4 regions of the Streptomyces sp. R35 genome follow, and region 3 is predicted to be linked to each of the others. Evidence: riboswitches for the same ligand, from Rfam matches in the RefSeq annotation. Region 3 holds a riboswitch; each other region holds the start of a gene.

The links. Region 3 has a riboswitch for cyclic di-AMP ahead of AB5J50_RS21030 (transglycosylase family protein). Riboswitches for the same ligand answer to the same signal wherever they lie in the genome.
Region 1: linked by a shared signal. The riboswitch ahead of AB5J50_RS36790 (M23 family metallopeptidase) and the one ahead of AB5J50_RS21030 (transglycosylase family protein) in region 3 are both predicted to bind cyclic di-AMP.
Region 2: linked by a shared signal. The riboswitch ahead of AB5J50_RS08240 (C40 family peptidase) and the one ahead of AB5J50_RS21030 (transglycosylase family protein) in region 3 are both predicted to bind cyclic di-AMP.
Region 4: linked by a shared signal. The riboswitch ahead of AB5J50_RS44490 (LysM peptidoglycan-binding domain-containing M23 family metallopeptidase) and the one ahead of AB5J50_RS21030 (transglycosylase family protein) in region 3 are both predicted to bind cyclic di-AMP.

What each region holds. Positions count from the first base shown of each region.
Region 1 covers NZ_CP163440.1:8,137,947-8,142,150, forward strand. The annotation lists gene AB5J50_RS36780 (M16 family metallopeptidase) at 1-777, shown strand, start outside; gene AB5J50_RS36785 (pitrilysin family protein) at 774-2,162, shown strand; cyclic di-AMP (ydaO/yuaA leader) riboswitch at 2,388-2,548, shown strand; gene AB5J50_RS36790 (M23 family metallopeptidase) at 2,561-3,325, shown strand; gene AB5J50_RS36795 (GntR family transcriptional regulator) at 3,546-4,204, shown strand, end outside.
Region 2 covers NZ_CP163440.1:1,734,352-1,738,555, forward strand. The annotation lists gene AB5J50_RS08230 (ATP-dependent Clp protease proteolytic subunit) at 1-636, shown strand; gene AB5J50_RS08235 (hypothetical protein) at 644-949, shown strand; cyclic di-AMP (ydaO/yuaA leader) riboswitch at 1,297-1,482, shown strand; gene AB5J50_RS08240 (C40 family peptidase) at 1,486-1,959, shown strand; partial or broken gene AB5J50_RS08245 (DUF6328 family protein) at 1,973-2,243, shown strand; gene AB5J50_RS08250 (ATP-binding protein) at 2,278-2,736, opposite strand; gene AB5J50_RS08255 (helix-turn-helix domain-containing protein) at 2,949-3,806, shown strand; gene AB5J50_RS08260 (DUF397 domain-containing protein) at 3,819-4,043, shown strand; gene AB5J50_RS08265 (8-amino-7-oxononanoate synthase) at 4,056-4,204, opposite strand, start outside.
Region 3 covers NZ_CP163440.1:4,607,863-4,612,066, forward strand. The annotation lists gene AB5J50_RS21020 (septum formation initiator family protein) at 1-51, opposite strand, end outside; gene eno (phosphopyruvate hydratase) at 157-1,443, opposite strand; gene AB5J50_RS21030 (transglycosylase family protein) at 1,861-2,547, opposite strand; cyclic di-AMP (ydaO/yuaA leader) riboswitch at 2,552-2,731, opposite strand; gene AB5J50_RS21035 (transglycosylase family protein) at 2,915-3,943, opposite strand; gene AB5J50_RS21040 (cytochrome P450) at 4,151-4,204, opposite strand, start outside.
Region 4 covers NZ_CP163440.1:9,903,302-9,907,505, reverse strand. The annotation lists gene AB5J50_RS44495 (Tat pathway signal sequence domain protein) at 1-991, opposite strand, end outside; gene AB5J50_RS44490 (LysM peptidoglycan-binding domain-containing M23 family metallopeptidase) at 1,300-2,157, opposite strand; cyclic di-AMP (ydaO/yuaA leader) riboswitch at 2,162-2,318, opposite strand; gene AB5J50_RS44485 (alpha-galactosidase) at 2,621-4,204, opposite strand, start outside.

The DNA.
Region 1 (4,204 bases), 3.5 Mb from region 3:
CGCACCTACTACGCGCCCAACAACGCGGTGCTGTCGGTCGTCGGCGACATCGACCCGGGGCAGACGCTCGCCTGGGTCGAGAAGTACTTCGGCTCCATCCCCGGGCACGACGGCAAGCCCGCCCCGCGTGACGGCTCGCTGCCCGACATCATGGGCGAGCAGCTGCGCGAGGTCGTCGAGGAAGAGGTCCCGGCGCGCGCCCTGATGGCCGCCTACCGGCTCCCGGAGGACGGCACGCGCGCGTCCGACGCGGCCGACGTGGCGCTCACCGTCCTCGGCGGCGGCGAGTCCTCCCGGCTCTACAACCGGCTCGTACGCCGCGACCGCACCGCCGTCGCGGCCGGGTTCGGCCTGCTGCGCCTGGCCGGAGCGCCCTCCCTGGGGTGGCTGGACGTGAAGACGTCCGGCGATGTCGAGGTCCCGGTCATCGAGGCCGCCGTCGACGAGGAGCTCGCCCGGTTCGCCGAGGAGGGCCCCACGGCCGAGGAAATGGAACGCGCCCAGGCCCAGTTGGAGCGCGAGTGGCTGGACCGGCTCGGCACGGTCGCGGGCCGTGCCGACGAACTGTGCCGGTTCGCCGTCCTGTTCGGTGACCCGCAGCTCGCCCTGACCGCCGTGCAGCGCGTCCTCGACGTCACCGCCGAGGAGGTCCAGGAGGTCGCCAAGGCCCGCCTGCGCCCCGACAACCGCGCGGTGCTCGTCTACGAACCCACCGCCCCCGAAACCGCCGAAGACACCGACGCCGCTGAAGACACCGACGAGGAGGCGGCGAAGTGACCGAGCTCGCCACCATGGACTTCCACCCGCAGCCCCAGGCCGGCGAGGCCAGGCCGTGGGCCTTCCCGTCGCCCGAGCGCGGCACGCTCGACAACGGTCTGACCGTCCTGCGCTGCCACCGCCCCGGCCAGCAGGTCGTCGCCGTCGAGGTGATCCTCGCCGCGCCGCTGGAGGCCGAACCCGCGGGCCTCGACGGCATCGCCACGATCATGGCGCGCTCGTTCTCCGAGGGCACCGACAAGCACTCCGCCGAGGAGTTCGCCGCCGAGCTGGAGCGCTGCGGCGCCACCCTCGACGCACACGCCGACCACCCCGGCGTACGCCTGTCCCTCGAAGTCCCCGTCTCGCGCCTCCCCAAGGCGCTCGGTCTGCTCGCCGACGCCCTGAGGGCACCGGCGTTCGCGGACAGCGAGGTGGAGCGACTGGTCCGCAACCGCCTGGACGAGATCCCGCACGAGGCGGCCAACCCGGCCCGCCGCGCCGCCAAGGAGCTCTCCAAGGAGTTGTTCCCGGCGACGGCGCGCATGTCGCGCCCGCGCCAGGGCACCGAGGAGACCGTCCAGAAGATCGACTCGGCGGCCGTACGGGCCTTCTACGAGAAGCATGTTCGCCCCGCGACGGGCACCGCGGTCATCGTCGGTGACCTCACCGGTGTCGACCTCGACGCGCTGCTCGCCGACACGCTCGGCTCCTGGACCGGCTCGTCCGCCGAGCCGCGTCCCGTGCCGCCGGTGACCGCCGACGACACCGGCCGCGTGATCATCGTGGACCGGCCCGGTGCCGTCCAGACACAGCTGCTCATCGGCCGTGTCGGCGCCGACCGGCACGACCGCGTGTGGCCCGCCCAGGTGCTCGGCACGTACTGCCTCGGCGGCACCCTCACCTCGCGCCTGGACCGTGTCCTGCGCGAGGAAAAGGGATACACCTACGGTGTGCGGGCGTTCGGCCAGGTGCTGCGCGCCGCGCCGGACGGCACGGGCGTCGCGATGCTCGCCATCAGCGGCTCCGTGGACACCCCGAACACCGGTCCGGCGCTCGACGACCTGTGGAAGGTGCTGCGCACCCTCGCCGCCGAGGGCCTGACGGACGCCGAGCGCGATGTCGCCGTGCAGAACCTGGTGGGCGTGGCGCCCCTCAAGTTCGAGACCGCGGCAGCCGTCGCGAGCACGCTCGCCGACCAGGTCGAGCAGTACCTGCCGGACGACTACCAGGCGACGCTGTATCAGCAGCTCGCCGCGACCGGCACCGTGGAGGCCACCGCGGCCGCCGTGAACGCCTTCCCGGTGGACCGTCTGGTGACCGTCCTGGTGGGCGACGCCGCGCAGATCGAGGAGCCCGTCACAGCCCTCGGAATCGGTGAAGTGACTGTCGTCCGGGCCGAGTAGAGCAGAGCGGAACAGAGCCACTCCCTGAGGACCCAGGTGACTGAAGAGTCACCTGGGTCTTCTTTTGTCCGGACTTCATCCCCAAGATGTCCGTATTGGTAGGGAGGTTGCCTGTCTGCCCTGTGGCATGCGCTACAAAAGCCGTGATCCGTTTGTCGATTGAAAGATGTCCCGATTAGCGTCGGTGCGGCTGTTCGTCAGGCAGTGCGCCGCGCCCGCGGCACCGGACAGTCATCGCCGAGTCCCCGTACGGCGCGAGCCAGGGGAGCCGGGGACCCACACGTAGTCCCTGGGGTGAATCGGACGCCCTCCCAGGAGGGGGTCCGTAGGAGACCTTCCTGCTCCGAACCCGTCAGCTAACCCGGTAGGCGAGAAGGAAGGAAAGGATCAGCCCCTACATGGCGTTCACCTGTGGCACAGGGAAGCACCGTCGCCCGAGCCGCGTGCAGCGCACGACCACGAACGCCGTCGGCGTCGCGGCGCTCGCCACCACCGGTGTGATCGGAACCCTGGCCGCCCCCGCGCTCGCCGCGGAGTCCTCCGTCGAGCAGACCGGGCTCACCCCCGTCATCACCATCGGCGACTCCCTCGCCGAGAAGATCGACGCCCAGGCCGCGGCCCAGCAGCGCGCCGCCGACGAGGCCGCCGCGAAGAAGGCTGCCGAGCAGGCCGCCCGTAAGCAGGCCGCGGAGGAGGCGAAGAAGGAGCGCGAGGCCAAGGAGCGCGCCGCCCGCGCCGCCGAGCGCAAGCGCCTCAACACCTTCGTCGTGCCGATCACCGGCTCGTACATCTCCACCGGCTACAAGGCCGGCGGCAGCCTCTGGTCCTCCGGCAGCCACACCGGCGTCGACTTCCACGCCGCGTCCGGCACCTCGGTGCACTCCGTGGGCTCCGGCACGGTCGTCACCGCCGGCTGGGGCGGCGCCTACGGCAACCAGGTCGTCATCAAGATGCACGACGGCACGTACACGATGTACGGCCACCTGTCGTCGATCGGCGTCTCCGTGGGCCAGACGGTCACCCCGGGTCAGCAGATAGGCCTCTCCGGGGCCACCGGCAACACCACCGGGCCGCACCTCCACTTCGAGGCCCGTACGACCGCGGAGTACGGCTCGGACATCGACCCCGTCGCGTACCTTCGCTCGCACGGCGTGAACGTCTGACGTTCGGCGGCGTGAACGTCTGACGACCGCTTCATCAGATCTCCACCACTTCCGATGCCCCGGCCCGCCGAGCCGGGGCATCGTCGTTTCGCACGGCCGTCTGTCCAAAAAATATCCCTGGATTTCGGTCTGCCATCGGAAATTCCGGCTCCCTGCAATAGAGTCACTGAACAAGCGTCAATCGATGGCGTTTCGCGGGGATTAAAGCGGAGGTCCGGTCATGCGTATTCCGGCGCACTCGGTATGCACGGCGATCCGTGACGACATCGTCGCGGGTGTCTACGAGCGAGGGAGCCGGCTCACCGAGGAACTGCTCGCGCGTCGCTATGGCGTCTCGCGCGTCCCGGTGCGCGAGGCGCTGCGCACGCTGGAGGCCGAGGGCTTCGTCGTGACCCGGCGGCACGCGGGTGCGTGCGTCGCGGAGCCCACCGAGCTGGAGGCCTCCGACCTGCTCGAGATGCGCATGCTCCTTGAGCCGCTGGGTGCCGCACGGGCCGCGCAGCGCCGTACCGAGGCCCACCTCAAGGTGCTCCGAGGCCTGGTCAGGCTGGGTCAGGAGCGGGCCAGGAGGGGCCACAGCGAGGATCTGCGCTCGCTGGGCGGCTGGTTCCACGAGACCCTCGCGCAGGCCTCCGGAAGCCCCGCGCTGACCTCCACGCTCGGCCAGCTGCGGCACAAGATCGCCTGGATGTACGCGGTGGAGGCGCCGGCCAACCCCGCGGAGTCCTGGGCGGAGCACGGCGGCATCGTGGACGCGGTCGCGCGCGGCGACAGCGAGCGGGCCAGGGCGATCACGGCCCTGCATACCGAGCGCGCCTCGGCCGCGCACCGGCTCCGGTTTCCCGGCGGCGGAGATCGTCCGGAACGTGTGAGGACTTC
Region 2 (4,204 bases), 2.9 Mb from region 3:
ATGCACAGCCCGTCCGCCCACTATGTCCTGCCCACGTTCACGGAACGGACCAGCACGGGGCACCAGACCCTGGATCCGTACTCGAAGCTGCTCGAAGAGCGGATCGTGTTCCTCGGGACGCCGATCGACGACACGTCGGCGAACGATGTGATGGCGCAGTTCATGCACCTTGAGTACCTGGCACCGGACCGGGACATCTCGCTGTACATCAACTCCCCCGGCGGCTCGTTCAGCGCGATGTCGGCGGTCTACGACACGATGCAGTTCGTCACGTGCGACGTGGAGACGATCTGCCTGGGGCAGGCGGCGTCGGCCGCGGCCGTGCTGCTGGCCGGGGGCACGCCGGGCAAGCGGTTCGCGCTGCCGGGTGCCCGTGTGCTCATCCACCAGCCGTCGGTCTCCGAGCCGATCCAGGGTCAGGCGAGCGATCTGGCCATCCAGGCCGAGGAGTTGGTGCGCACCCGGAAGCTGCTGGAGGAAATGCTCGTACGGCACACCGGGCAGAGTCCGGAGCAAGTCGCCGCGGACATCGAGCGGGACAAGATCCTGGACGCGCCGGCGGCGTTGGCGTACGGACTGATCGACCGGATCGTCCCGAGCCGCAAGACCTCGCGCACCGCGCCCGGCGCGAGGTGATCGCCCGATGGTCCCCGAACTGCCCCCGCTGCCCGCGCTGACGCGCGCCGAGGCCGAGTTGATCGACCGTTACCTCGACGTGGTCGATCTGCTCGGACGCATCAACCCGGCCCGCCCCGGGGACACCTACCGCGGCCTGCGGGCCGCTCAGGCGCTGGTCGGCAAGGCGACGGCGCTGCGTGACGCCCTCACGCTGATGCATCAGCGGGGTGAGAGCGAGGTGCACGCGCCGACCCTGGCACAGGCCCTGCGCGTCCTCGACGGGGAGCGGCGGGCGGCCCGGGTCACCCTGCCGCCCGACTCCCACAGTTGACGCAGGCGCACCCGGGCCGCGGCACGCGCCGAGCCGGCGAAGCGTCCGGCCCGGGTTTCAAACGGACCAAATGGTGTACCCCCCGATGGAGTAGACGCTGCTCCTTCCTGGAGCGCGGAGAAGTTGCGCAACGCGCGTAGCGGAAAGGCGGAACGAGACGTTCCAATGCAGGTACGGGCGTGGTCGGCTTCCTCAACACCCCCTCGAACGGAGGGGTGTCCACCCGAACGGGTGAGTGGTGAGTAACCCCACAAATCACCGGTTCCACTCGGTTTTTCGGACACTCATGCGTGAAGATCCCTTCCGACGACAAGCCCCCGCCACAACGGCGGGGCGGTCCGGGCGGACGCCGAGTCCTGCCGCTGCCCGGATGTCCGGTCGACAGAAGTGCATCGGCAGGAGTGGAGGACCCAGCACGACGGGCCGCCGGAGAGATCCGGACGGTCCTTGGGGTGAAGCCGCGTAAGCGGCCGGGCTACTTCGCCAGCCCGAATCCGACAGGTCATCCTTCACAGGCGGCTGACGAAGGGTTGCGCATGACTGCGCTCAATCGTGTCCCGTCGCTGTGGACCAGGGCCGGTACGGCCTCGGCTCTCACCATTGCCGCCGTGGGCGGCAGCCTCGTGGTCCCGGGCGTCGCGCCCGACGCCGCGGCGGCCACTCCTGCGACGAAGGCACTTCAGGTCGCGGCTTCCAAGAAGGGCTCCCCGTACCAGTGGGGCGCCACGGGGCCGCGCCGTTTCGACTGCTCCGGGTTCACGCTCTACTCGTACAAGAAGGCGGGCAAGGAGCTGCCTCGTACGGCCGCGGCGCAGTACAACAAGACGCACCATGTCTCCGCCACGCACCGCAAGGCCGGAGACCTCGTGTTCTTCCACTCGGGCCGGAGCGTGTACCACGTCGGCATCTATGCCGGGAAGGGAAAGATCTGGCACTCCCCGAAGACCGGGGAGGTCGTGAAGCTCCAGAAGATCTGGACGAAGAGCGTCTGGTACGGCCGCGTCAGCTGACCCGCCCGAGGGGGTGACGGCGCACACCGCCGTCACCCCCTCGGGGCGTGAACGCGCCGGCCACAACTTCAGCGAGCTGCTCCAGGAGCCGCGCCTCAGCCAGACCGGCGGTGCGGATCCGCTTCGCCTTCCTGCTTCCCCTGGCCTTCACCCAGCGCTTCCCCTCGCCCGACACCGTGCGGCGCGCCGCCCACGTCACCACGCCGCTGCTCTCGATGCCGGTCGCCGCCCTGTTCACGGCCTCCGCCGCGCTGCACCGTTCCCTGTTCCGGCAGAACGTCGAGCGGAGTCGTACGGACACGACAACTGAGCCGCCTCCTACGGCTCTTGAGGTCCCCCGGCCGCCACCGGCTGGACCGATGCCGTCCACGGCAGTTCGATGGAAACCGTCTTGCCGCCTTCCCTGGTGGGCCGGACGGCGAGTCTGCCGCCGCATTCCGCGGTCAGCCAGCGGATGATCACCATGCCGCGGCCGTTGTCCTGTTGGACGGCTGCGGGCAGCCGTTTCGGAAAGCGCGGGTGGCTGTCGGTGACGCCGAGGCGCAGGTGTTCGTCTCGGTCGAGCCGGACGTCCACCGTGAAGGTGGGCGACTGCCCGAAAGTGTGCTGGACGGCGTTGGTTGCTAGTTCGGACACGATCAGGCGTACGGTGTCCGCGACTTCGGAGTCGCACGGCAGGCCCCATTCGGCCAGCACATCGGCGACGAATTTCCGGGCCGCGGAAACCGAGGCGGGATCGCTCGGCAGAGTGACGGATGCTTCCTGGTGATCTGCCATGGCGACGTCGTCCCTTTCCCACGGGACCGGAGTCCGACACGGAGCGGATGGTTCGAGTACGGTCCCGGACTGGTGCTTCGCGCCAGACTGCCATTACCGGGCCGGTCACGGGTGCGATCCACCAAGATATGCATATATCTGTCGCTCGAAGCGGTGAACTCTGCGACCCCAGACCGTATTTGGGCGGCTCGTAAGGAGTAAGGAGTACGGCCATGCAGCACGGTCCCGCGGTACGCCGCCGCAAGCTCGGTGCCGAACTGCGCGCGCTGCGCGCCGATGCGGGCCTCACCAGTGGTGAGGCGGCCCGCCGCTTGGGCTGGCACCAGTCGAAAGTGAGCCGGATCGAGACCGGCACCAGCGGGGTGAAGCCCTCGGACGTAGCACGGCTGCTGGACGCGTACGCCGTCGAGGACCCCGACTTACGAGATCTCCTGGTCGTGCTGGCGGGCTCCGAGGGCAACGGGCGGCACCACTGGTGGCACGCCTATCGCGGGGTGCTGCCGTCGACGTACCGCGACTTCATCAGCCTGGAGTCGCAGGCCAGCGGGATGCGCACGCTGGAGACCTCCGTCGTGCCGGGGCTGCTGCAGACGCCCGAGTACGCCCGGGCGGTGACGCGGGCCGCCGTGGACGGGCTGGAGGACGACAAGCTGGACGCGCTCGTCGAGGTGCGCCTCGCCCGCCAGGACGTGCTGCGTTCGAATCCACCGCTGGAACTGAGCGCCGTTCTGGACGAAGCGGTGTTACGGCGTGAGGTCGGCGGACCGGAGGTCATGGCACGGCAGCTGGAGCGTCTGCGAGAGGCCGCCGCCCTGCCTCAAGTGCGGCTTCAGGTCCTGCCGTTCGCCGCCGGAGCACACATCGGAGTCACAGGGCCTTTCGTTATCTTCTCATTTCCGAACACAACTGATCTGGATGTGGTTGTTCTCGACCACTTGACGAGTAGCCTCTACCTCGAACGGAAAGAAGACCTGCAGGCCTACAGCGAAGCTTTCAACGCCCTTCAGTTCCACGCCCTTTCGCCCGAGGACTCGTTGGACTACATCGCCGGGATAGGTGACGGCGCGTAAGGAGGCACCCCCATGTCTGCACTGCCTCGGTACGTACCATCCAGTACTTCGCTGCACGACGTGCGATGGCTGCGCAGCAGCCGCAGCACGGGAATGAACAACTGCGTCGAGACAGCACGCCCCGGCCCGGGACCCTGGGCCGAACTGGTGGCCGTGCGCGATTCCAAGAACACGGCGGGACCCGCCCTGCTCTTCGCCCCTGCCGCCTGGGAGGGATTCATCGCCGGACTGAGCTGACCGCCGCCACACTCACCGCTGCTGGCTGATCACGCGTACGGCGTGCTCGATCTGCGCGTCGGTGAGGTCCGCGCGGGCGGTCAGCCTCAGCCGCGAGATGCCGTCGGGCACCGACGGGGGACGGAAGCAGCCGACGGCGAGTCCCGCCTCACGGCAGCCGG
Region 3 (4,204 bases):
CAGCTTCAGCCTGGTCGCGGTGGAGAACCGGTCCCGGTCCTTCACGGCCATGAGTCCCGCCTCCCCGGTACAAACCCATCACGTGCGTACGTCCCCGCACACGGTACGGGACCGAGTACGGGGACGTACGTACGACGCTTCCTACGAGGCCACGCCTCAGCCCTTGAAGCGCGGGAAGGCGCTGCGGCCGGCGTACACCGCCGCGTCGTCGAGGATCTCCTCGATGCGCAGCAGCTGGTTGTACTTGGCGACGCGGTCCGAGCGGGCCGGGGCACCGGTCTTGATCTGGCCGCAGTTCACCGCGACGGCGAGGTCGGCGATGGTGACGTCCTCGGTCTCGCCGGAGCGGTGGGACATCATGCACTTGAAGCCGTTGCGCTGGGCCATCTCTACGGCGTCCAGGGTCTCGGTCAGCGAGCCGATCTGGTTCACCTTGACGAGCAGGGCGTTCGCGGAGCCCTCCTCGATACCGCGGGCCAGGCGCTCCGGGTTGGTGACGAAGAGGTCGTCGCCGACGATCTGGACCTTGTCGCCCAGCTTGTCGGTGATGACCTTCCAGCCGGCCCAGTCGTCCTCGAACAGCGGGTCCTCGATGGAGACGAGCGGGTACGCGGAGACGAGCTCCTCGTAGTACTCGGTCATCTCGGCGGCCGAGCGGGACTTGCCCTCGAACTCGTACTTGCCGTCCTTGTAGAACTCGGACGCGGCGACGTCGAGCGCGAGCGCGATCTGCTCACCGGGGACGTAACCGGCCTGCTTGATGGCCTCGACGATGAGGTCGAGCGCGGCGCGGTTGGACTCCAGGTTCGGGGCGAAGCCGCCCTCGTCGCCCAGGCCGGTGGACAGACCCTTGGTCTTCAGCACCTTCTTGAGGGTGTGGTAGACCTCGGCGCCCCAGCGCAGCGCCTCGGAGAAGGACTCCGCGCCGATCGGGGCGATCATGAACTCCTGGATGTCCACGTTCGAGTCGGCGTGCGAGCCGCCGTTCAGGATGTTCATCATCGGAACGGGCAGCAGGTGCGCGTTCGGGCCGCCCAGGTAGCGGAAGAGCGGGAGGTCGGACGCCTCGGAGGCGGCGTGCGCGACGGCGAGGGAGACGCCGAGGATGGCGTTGGCGCCGAGCGAGCCCTTGTTGTCGGTGGCGTCCAGGTCGAACATCGCCTGGTCGATCAGGCGCTGCTCGGTGGCGTCGTAACCGACGAGCTCCGGGCCGATCTGCTCGATGACGGCGAGGACGGCCTTCTCGACACCCTTGCCCTGGTAGCGGTTGGGGTCACCGTCGCGAAGCTCGATGGCCTCGAAGGCACCGGTGGAGGCGCCGGACGGGACGGCGGCACGACCTGTGCTGCCGTCATCGAGGCCGACCTCGACCTCGACGGTGGGGTTCCCTCGCGAGTCGAGGATTTCCCGGGCTACGACGACGTCGATGGACGGCACGAGCATCTCCTTCTGGGATGTGACGCGGGTACGCGATGCCTGTGATGGGCTTCGCGACATGAGCCTAACCGCCTCGGGGGGATCGGCCAGCCGGTCACCCACCCCTTGGGCAGAACCGAGAGTAAATTGTTTCCGAACGGAACAAAAACCTGCCCGGTACACCCGGTACACCCGGTACACGCGGTACACCCGGTACAGGAAACCCACCCCACATGAAAAAGCCCCGCCCCGGTGCGTACGGGGGAAGACGCACCGGAGCGGGGAGCCCGTGGGGACGGGGGGACCCTCACGAGGCCTCCAGTATGGAGACCGTGTATAGGGGAGGGCTGTGGTTCAGCTGCGAGCCCGTTGTCAGCTTTCCGCCGTAAGCCGTCATCGGGCGTCAGCCGCGAGCCGTTGCCGGCTCTCGGCCGCGAGCCGTCGTCAGCTGAGGTGCAGCTGCTGACCCGGGTAGATGAAGTCGGCGTCGTCGATGATGTCCTTGTTCAGCTTGAACAGCTTCTGCCAGCCACCCTTGACGTGCTTCTTCTCGGCGATCGAGCTGAGCGAGTCACCCTTGACGACCTTGTACTCGCCGTCACCCTTCTTGACCTTCTTGCCGGTCTGGGTGGTGACGGTCTTCGTGGCGGCCGGGCGCTCCACGGAACGGGAGGCGGGCTGCTCCGTCGTCCGGGTGGTGGAGGTGGCGGTGCTCGACGGGGTGGTCGAGGCGCTGGAGGTCGTCCCACCGGTGTACGCGGCGCCGGACAGGCCCGTGCCACAGGTCGGCCAGGCACCCTTGCCCTGCGCGGCGAGGACCTTCTCACCGATGGTGATCTGCTCCGACTTGGACGCCAGGTTGGCGGTGGAGGCGTAGGCGGTGCCGCCGTACGCGGCCCAGGTGGAGGCCGAGAACTGCAGGCCGCCGTAGTAGCCGTTGCCGGTGTTGATGGACCAGTTGCCGCCGGACTCGCACTGGGCGACGGTGTCCCACTCGGACGCGGTCGCGGCGGAGGCATTGCCGGCCGCCATCAGCGGGGCGGCGATGGCGACACCGGTGACGCCGGCGAGCGTGGCGACACGGACGGCCTTGGACGGGCGGCGGTGCTTGCCCTTGCTGGAAAACAGCATGGAGAGATCCCCTCACCGACGCCTGCGAGGTGAGCTGTCGGGTTCGGGCGGGTGAGTGCCCGGTCGCACGGCCTCCGTCTTCACGACGTCGGACGTACGGCTTCACCCCAAGCCACTCCCGGTGAACTACCGGGCGCGGCGCTTACCTTGGGTCCCCCGCTCCTGCCTACGGCGCTTGACGCGACGACTGTTCCCGTACGGCCGTTGGCAGGATTCGGCGTTGCAACCGTCGGGGCCCGCTGTGGCGAGCGGTCACGACCGTAAGCAGTCGATCCCCGGAATTTCAAAGACGATCAGGGCTTCTGAGACTCATGTCTCACTCTCACCAAACCGGACATTCCACAGCGAACCGTGACGCGAACTCCCGCTACTTTTCGCCCGATTCAGCACCAACTGCAAGGCTCTGACCGGGCACGATGAGGTCAGGATCGGTGCCGATCGCCTTCTTGTTCTCGGCGTACAGCTCGGCCCATCCGCCTTCGAGGTCAAAGGCATCGGCGATCGTCCAGAGACTGTCTCCGGTGCGGACGACGTACGAGCCGTCGACGGCGTCGCGCGAGGCGCTGGACCCACGCGAGGCATGCCGCCCGGAAGCGCTGTCCGTACGGCCGTCGGTGGCGCCCTCCGTCACACCCTCATCGGCGGTGTCACCACGGTGACGTCCGGCACCGGTCGTCGCGCTGTCGGACGTACTCGAAGAGTCGCCGTTCTGCCCGGACTTGTCCGGGTCGTCACTCTTCGCCGTATCTGTGTCCGAGCTGTCGGAATCCTGAGAATCACTGTCGCCGGAGGAGGTGTCGGACTTCGTCGTGTTCTCGGCCGCACCCGAGGAGGAGCCGGAGGATGAGGATGAAGAAGAGGATGAATCGGAGGATTCAGACGAACTGGACGATGAAGACGAGTCCGACAAACCGGACGAGTCCGATGAGCTGGAGGAATCGGACGAGCCGGAGGAGCCTGAGGATCCGGAGGAACTCGACGAGTCGTCCGCCACGCCCGTGTCGACCTCGACGGAGCCCGAGTTCTTGCTGAGCCCGGAGAGCGGTCCGCAGGTGGGCCAGGCGGCGAGGCCCTTGTCGTCGAGGATCTTCTCGGCGATGGCTATCTGCTGCGAGCGGCTGGCCTGGTCTGCGCTCGGGGCGTACCGGGTGCCGCCGTACGCCTCCCAGTTCTCCTGGGTCAACTGCAGCCCGCCGTAGTACCCGTTCCCGTCGTTCGCGCTCCACGATCCCGCGCTCTCGCACTCCGCGACCCGGTCCCAGGTGGTGCCGTCGGCCGCGCTCGCACTGGTGGCGCCGAGCAGCGGGATCGCGATCGCCGATCCGGTCACCCCTGCGGCAACGATGAGGGCCGGGGCCTGACGCGGGCGACGATGACGGCCGTTCCCGGAGAGCATGCAGAAGCCTTTCGCGTGACAGCAGGTGACAACAGCGGCCACTGCGATAGGCGGGCCGCGTTGGTGATCGAACGTATCCGCACTCGAACGCTTGTCACAAGTCGATGCAGCGCAGATCACGTGAAGATCACGGAGTTGAGGGACCGTCACCTTTTCGCAGGTGGGTGCCCGTTGCCCGGCGCACCCGACGGCCGTCGTCCGGCATGCCTACCGACCTGGTGTGAACTCCACGGGAAGCGTGCGCAATCCACGCATAATGAG
Region 4 (4,204 bases), 5.3 Mb from region 3:
TCGACACGCGGCTGTCCCAGGTCGAAGTGTCGGGCAGCTTCTCGCCGGCGATCTGCGCGGTGCGCACCGCCTCGCCGGGATCCCTGCGCAGTCCCGTGACGCCCTGGACCGCCTCGCTGAAGAGACCCCCGCCGGAGTCGGCGAGGCGGACGTGGCGGTCGTACGGCTGGTCGCTCAGCGGCACGGAGAAGCGGACACCGAGGCCTCGCAGGAAGTCGCCGTCCGCCTTGCCCGGCTCCTGCTCGCCGTCCCAGACGAAGGAGTGCACCAGCCGGAAGGACTCGGCGCCTGCGTGGAAGGAGAAGCGCAGCACGAAGGGCAGCCAGCCCCGGCCGCCGCGCCGATGCCTGCCCTCGACCCGGACGACCGCGCGGACCGGCCCGTCCTGCTCGACCTCGGTCTTCTCGATCCGGCCGGTGAAGTCCTCCGCCGCGACGCCGTCGCGCAGCGAACCCTGGCGCAGGGCGACCAGCCGTCCGTCCCGGGCGATCTCGGCCGAGCCGCGTCTGACACTGCGTACGACGGTGCCGGAGCCCTTCGCGCCGAAGGCCACCGTGATGACACCGGTCGACACCTCGATCCGGCCGCCGGAGCGGGTGACTCTCAGCTGCTGCGAGGGAGCGGCCGGGGTACCCGCGGAGAGCTTGTACGTCTCGGCCTTGGGCGCGCCCGGCGCGATGGCGTGCGCGGTCCACTTCACCGAGCCGTCGGGCCAGTGGCCGGTGACCCAGCTCTGCACGGGCACCTCGTCACCGGAGGCAGTGGCCAGCCTGAACGCCTGGTCGGGCTGGTAGGTGCCGCGGGACCAGGGCACGCCCCAGACGGCGCCCGCGTGGGTGCCGGGCGCCGTGCCCTCCAGCCAGTGCAGTTCGGTGTCGCCCCCGGCCGACGGCGCGGCGGCGGCACTGCGGGAGAGCGCCCAGGAGAACGGGGCGGTGGCGGCCGCGGCTGCGGCGCCCTTGATGACGGTGCGTCGGTCGACGCCGGGCACGGGGACCTCCGAAGGCATAGAAAGCGCTTGCGGAGATCACTGTGGGGCCACTGTCGCACGCCTGTCGATACCTCGTGCAGGCATGCCACAGGACCGCAATGTGCCGATCATGAATCGCTCATGAAAGACCAAAGGCCGAACCCCGGGGATCGTGGGGTCCGGCCTTTGGCTGCTGTCCTGCCTTGGGGAGCAGGAAGTCCTGCTGTGGGGAGCAGGGAGTCGCGCCTTGGGGGCACGGAGTCTGCCGTGGGGAGCAGGGAGTCGTGCCCTGGGGGCACGTGGTCTGCCTTGGGGGGCAGGGGAAGGCGTCAGCCGACGGCGATACCGTGCGAGCGCAGGTACGCGACCGGGTCCACGTCCGAGCCGTAGTTCGGGGTGGTGCGGATCTCGAAGTGCAGGTGCGGTCCGGTGACGTTGCCGGTCGCGCCGGAGAGGCCGATCTGCTGGCCCGCGGTCACCGTCTGGCCCGCCGAGACGGAGAGGGCGGACATGTGGGCGTACTGGGAGTACTGGCCGTCGGCGTGCTGGATGACGACCTGGTTGCCGTACGCGCCACCCCAGCCGGCCGAGACGACGGTGCCCGCGGCGATGGCCTTGATCGTGGTGCCGGTCGGGACCACGAAGTCCACGCCGGTGTGGTAGCCGCTGGACCACATGCTGCCCGCCACCTTGTAACCGGTGCCGACGGTGGCGCCCTCGACCGGCAGGGTGTAGCCGGAACTGCTGCTGGTGGAGGCGGCGGCGGTGGCGGCCGACTTGGTCGACGAAGGCGTCGTCTTGGCGGACGACTGGGTGGCGCTGCCTGACGCGGCCTTCTTGCCGATCGTCAGCTTCAGGCCGGGGCGGATCAGCGTCGGGTCGCTGCCGACGGCCGAGCGGTTGTCGGAGTAGAGCTTCTTCCAGCCGCCGCTGACGTTCTGCTCGTCGGCGATCTTCGAGAGCGAGTCGCCGGCCTTCACCGCGTAGGTCTTCGTCCCGGCCGCCTTCTTGGCGGCCGCGGGAGCGGCGGTGGCGGTCTTCGCGACGGTGGCCGTCGGGGTCGCGGCATGGGCGCCGGTGGCCCCCATCAGAGGCAGCGCGAGCGCGGCGCCGCCGGTTCCGGCCACGGCGATCGAGCGGGTGAAACGCTGGGACTTGGGACGGCGGTGCTTACCCTTCGCGGGCATGACGAGTTCCTCTCCGGCGCCTGCGGGGTGAGCTGTCGGGTGCGGGCTGGAGATGCCCGGCCGCGCTGGTGCGCGGCTGTACCCCTAGCCGTTCCGGAGACCGGAACAGGCACGGAACCTGTGGGTCCCCCGCTCCTGCCGTGTGCGGGTGAGTGTGCGGATTCCGGGCGGCGGCAGGATTGGGCGTCCGTCCGGATTGGGGCCGAACGTAGGCGAGATGAGAGCGCGGCGACAACCATGTGCCTTTTCTGCGCGTCCGCCCTTCTTGATCCACGCCGGAATTCCGGTCACCCTCCGTGGATCGACGATCTTTCCGGCCCCTCAATCCGCCCGGGAATTCGGGCATGTTGCGAAATAGGGGTCGCAACGCATCGTCACGAATATGACGCTGCTCACGCACCTCGTCCCACGATGCTTTATTCCAGGGCCAGTTGGAATGAAGCCGCCAATTCGGACAGAACAGTCACATACGACGCAGTCGGATAACTACCGCATCGAGATCCCCGCGCAGCCCCGTCCGCACCCCGTGATGCAGCAGCACCGCACCCCGGTGCACTTCGCCCGTTTCACGGCACTCATACGCTTGTGTCGGGTCGAGCCCGCGCAGCCGCAGCGGGGCGACCGGCTCGCCGTACCGCTGGGCCTGGAGCCAGGCGAGGACGACGGTCTCATCGCCGTGGACGTACTGCACCGCACTCAGCCCGCCCTCCGGGGGCCGCAACCGGTAGAGGTCGCCGCGCTGGACGACGGGCCGGATCTCCTTGTAGAGATCCACCCAGCCCCGCGCCTCGGCAAGCTCCTCCTCGCTCCACTCGGCCAGGTCTCCGCCGACGCCGAGCACCCCGGCCATGGCGCTCACAAAGCGGAAGCGCAGCGAGCTGACCCGCCCGTTGAGCTGCGTGTTCGGGCTGTCCGTAACCCAGGCGGCCATGATCCGGGCCGGGTGGATCTGACCGAAGCCGTGCTGGATGGCGAGCCGGTCGAGCGGGTCGGTGTTGTCGGAAGTCCACACCTGGTCCGTACGCGCCATGACGCCGAGGTCGATGCGGCCGCCACCGCCCGAGCACGACTCGAAGGCGACCGAGGGGTGCGCGGCCCGCAACCGGTCGAGAAGGGCGTACAGGGCCTCCACGTGCTCGACCCACAGCTTCTGCGGGTAGCGCTCACCGGGCCACCCGGCGTCCGTGAAGCAACGGTTGAAGTCCCACTTCACATAGTCGATCGGCGCACTGGAGAGCAGGCCGTCGAGCTGCCCCCACAGGTACTCCTGGACGTCCGGGCGGGCGAGGTTCAGTACGAGCTGATTGCGGTACTCCGTCCTGGTTCGCCCCGGCTGGAACTGCACCCAGTCCGGGTGGGCGCGATACAGCTCACTGTCCGGATTGACCATCTCCGGCTCGACCCAGATACCGAACTGCATCCCGAGCGCGTGCACGTAGTCGCCGAGCGGCTTGAGCCCCGCCGGGAAGCGGTCCGGGTTGGGGGTCCAGTCGCCGAGCCCCGCGCGATCGCTGGTCCGCGTCCCGAACCAGCCGTCGTCGACCACGAACAGCTCGACCCCCATCGCCGCGGCCCGCCGTGCCAGTACCCCCTGCTGGTCCTCGGAGATGTCGAAGGTGGTGGCCTCCCAGGAGTTGAACAGCACCGGCCGGTCCTGGTCCGCGTCCGGGATGACGTACGCGCGCTGGTAGGCGTGCCAGGCCCGGCTCGCCCCGCCGAAGCCGGCGTCGCTCCACAGGCCGGCGAAGACGGGAGTGGTGAACGACTCCCCCGGCTCCAGCCGCAGCAGCCCGGAGTCGTCGTATCCGGCGCCGCCGGAGATCTGTACGCGCGCGTCGGGGAGCTGGGCCACGGCGATCCGCCACGAGCCGGACCAGCCGAGCGCGCATCCGTACACCTCGCCGCTCTCCTCGGTCGCCTCGCTGTCGAGGGCGACCCAGGGCAGGTGCTGGTGACCGGTGTGTCCGCGCCGGCTGCCGATGACCTTCTCACCGTAGGTGAGGGGGGAGCGCACGAGCCGGGACTCGGCCGCCCAGCGCCCGTGCAG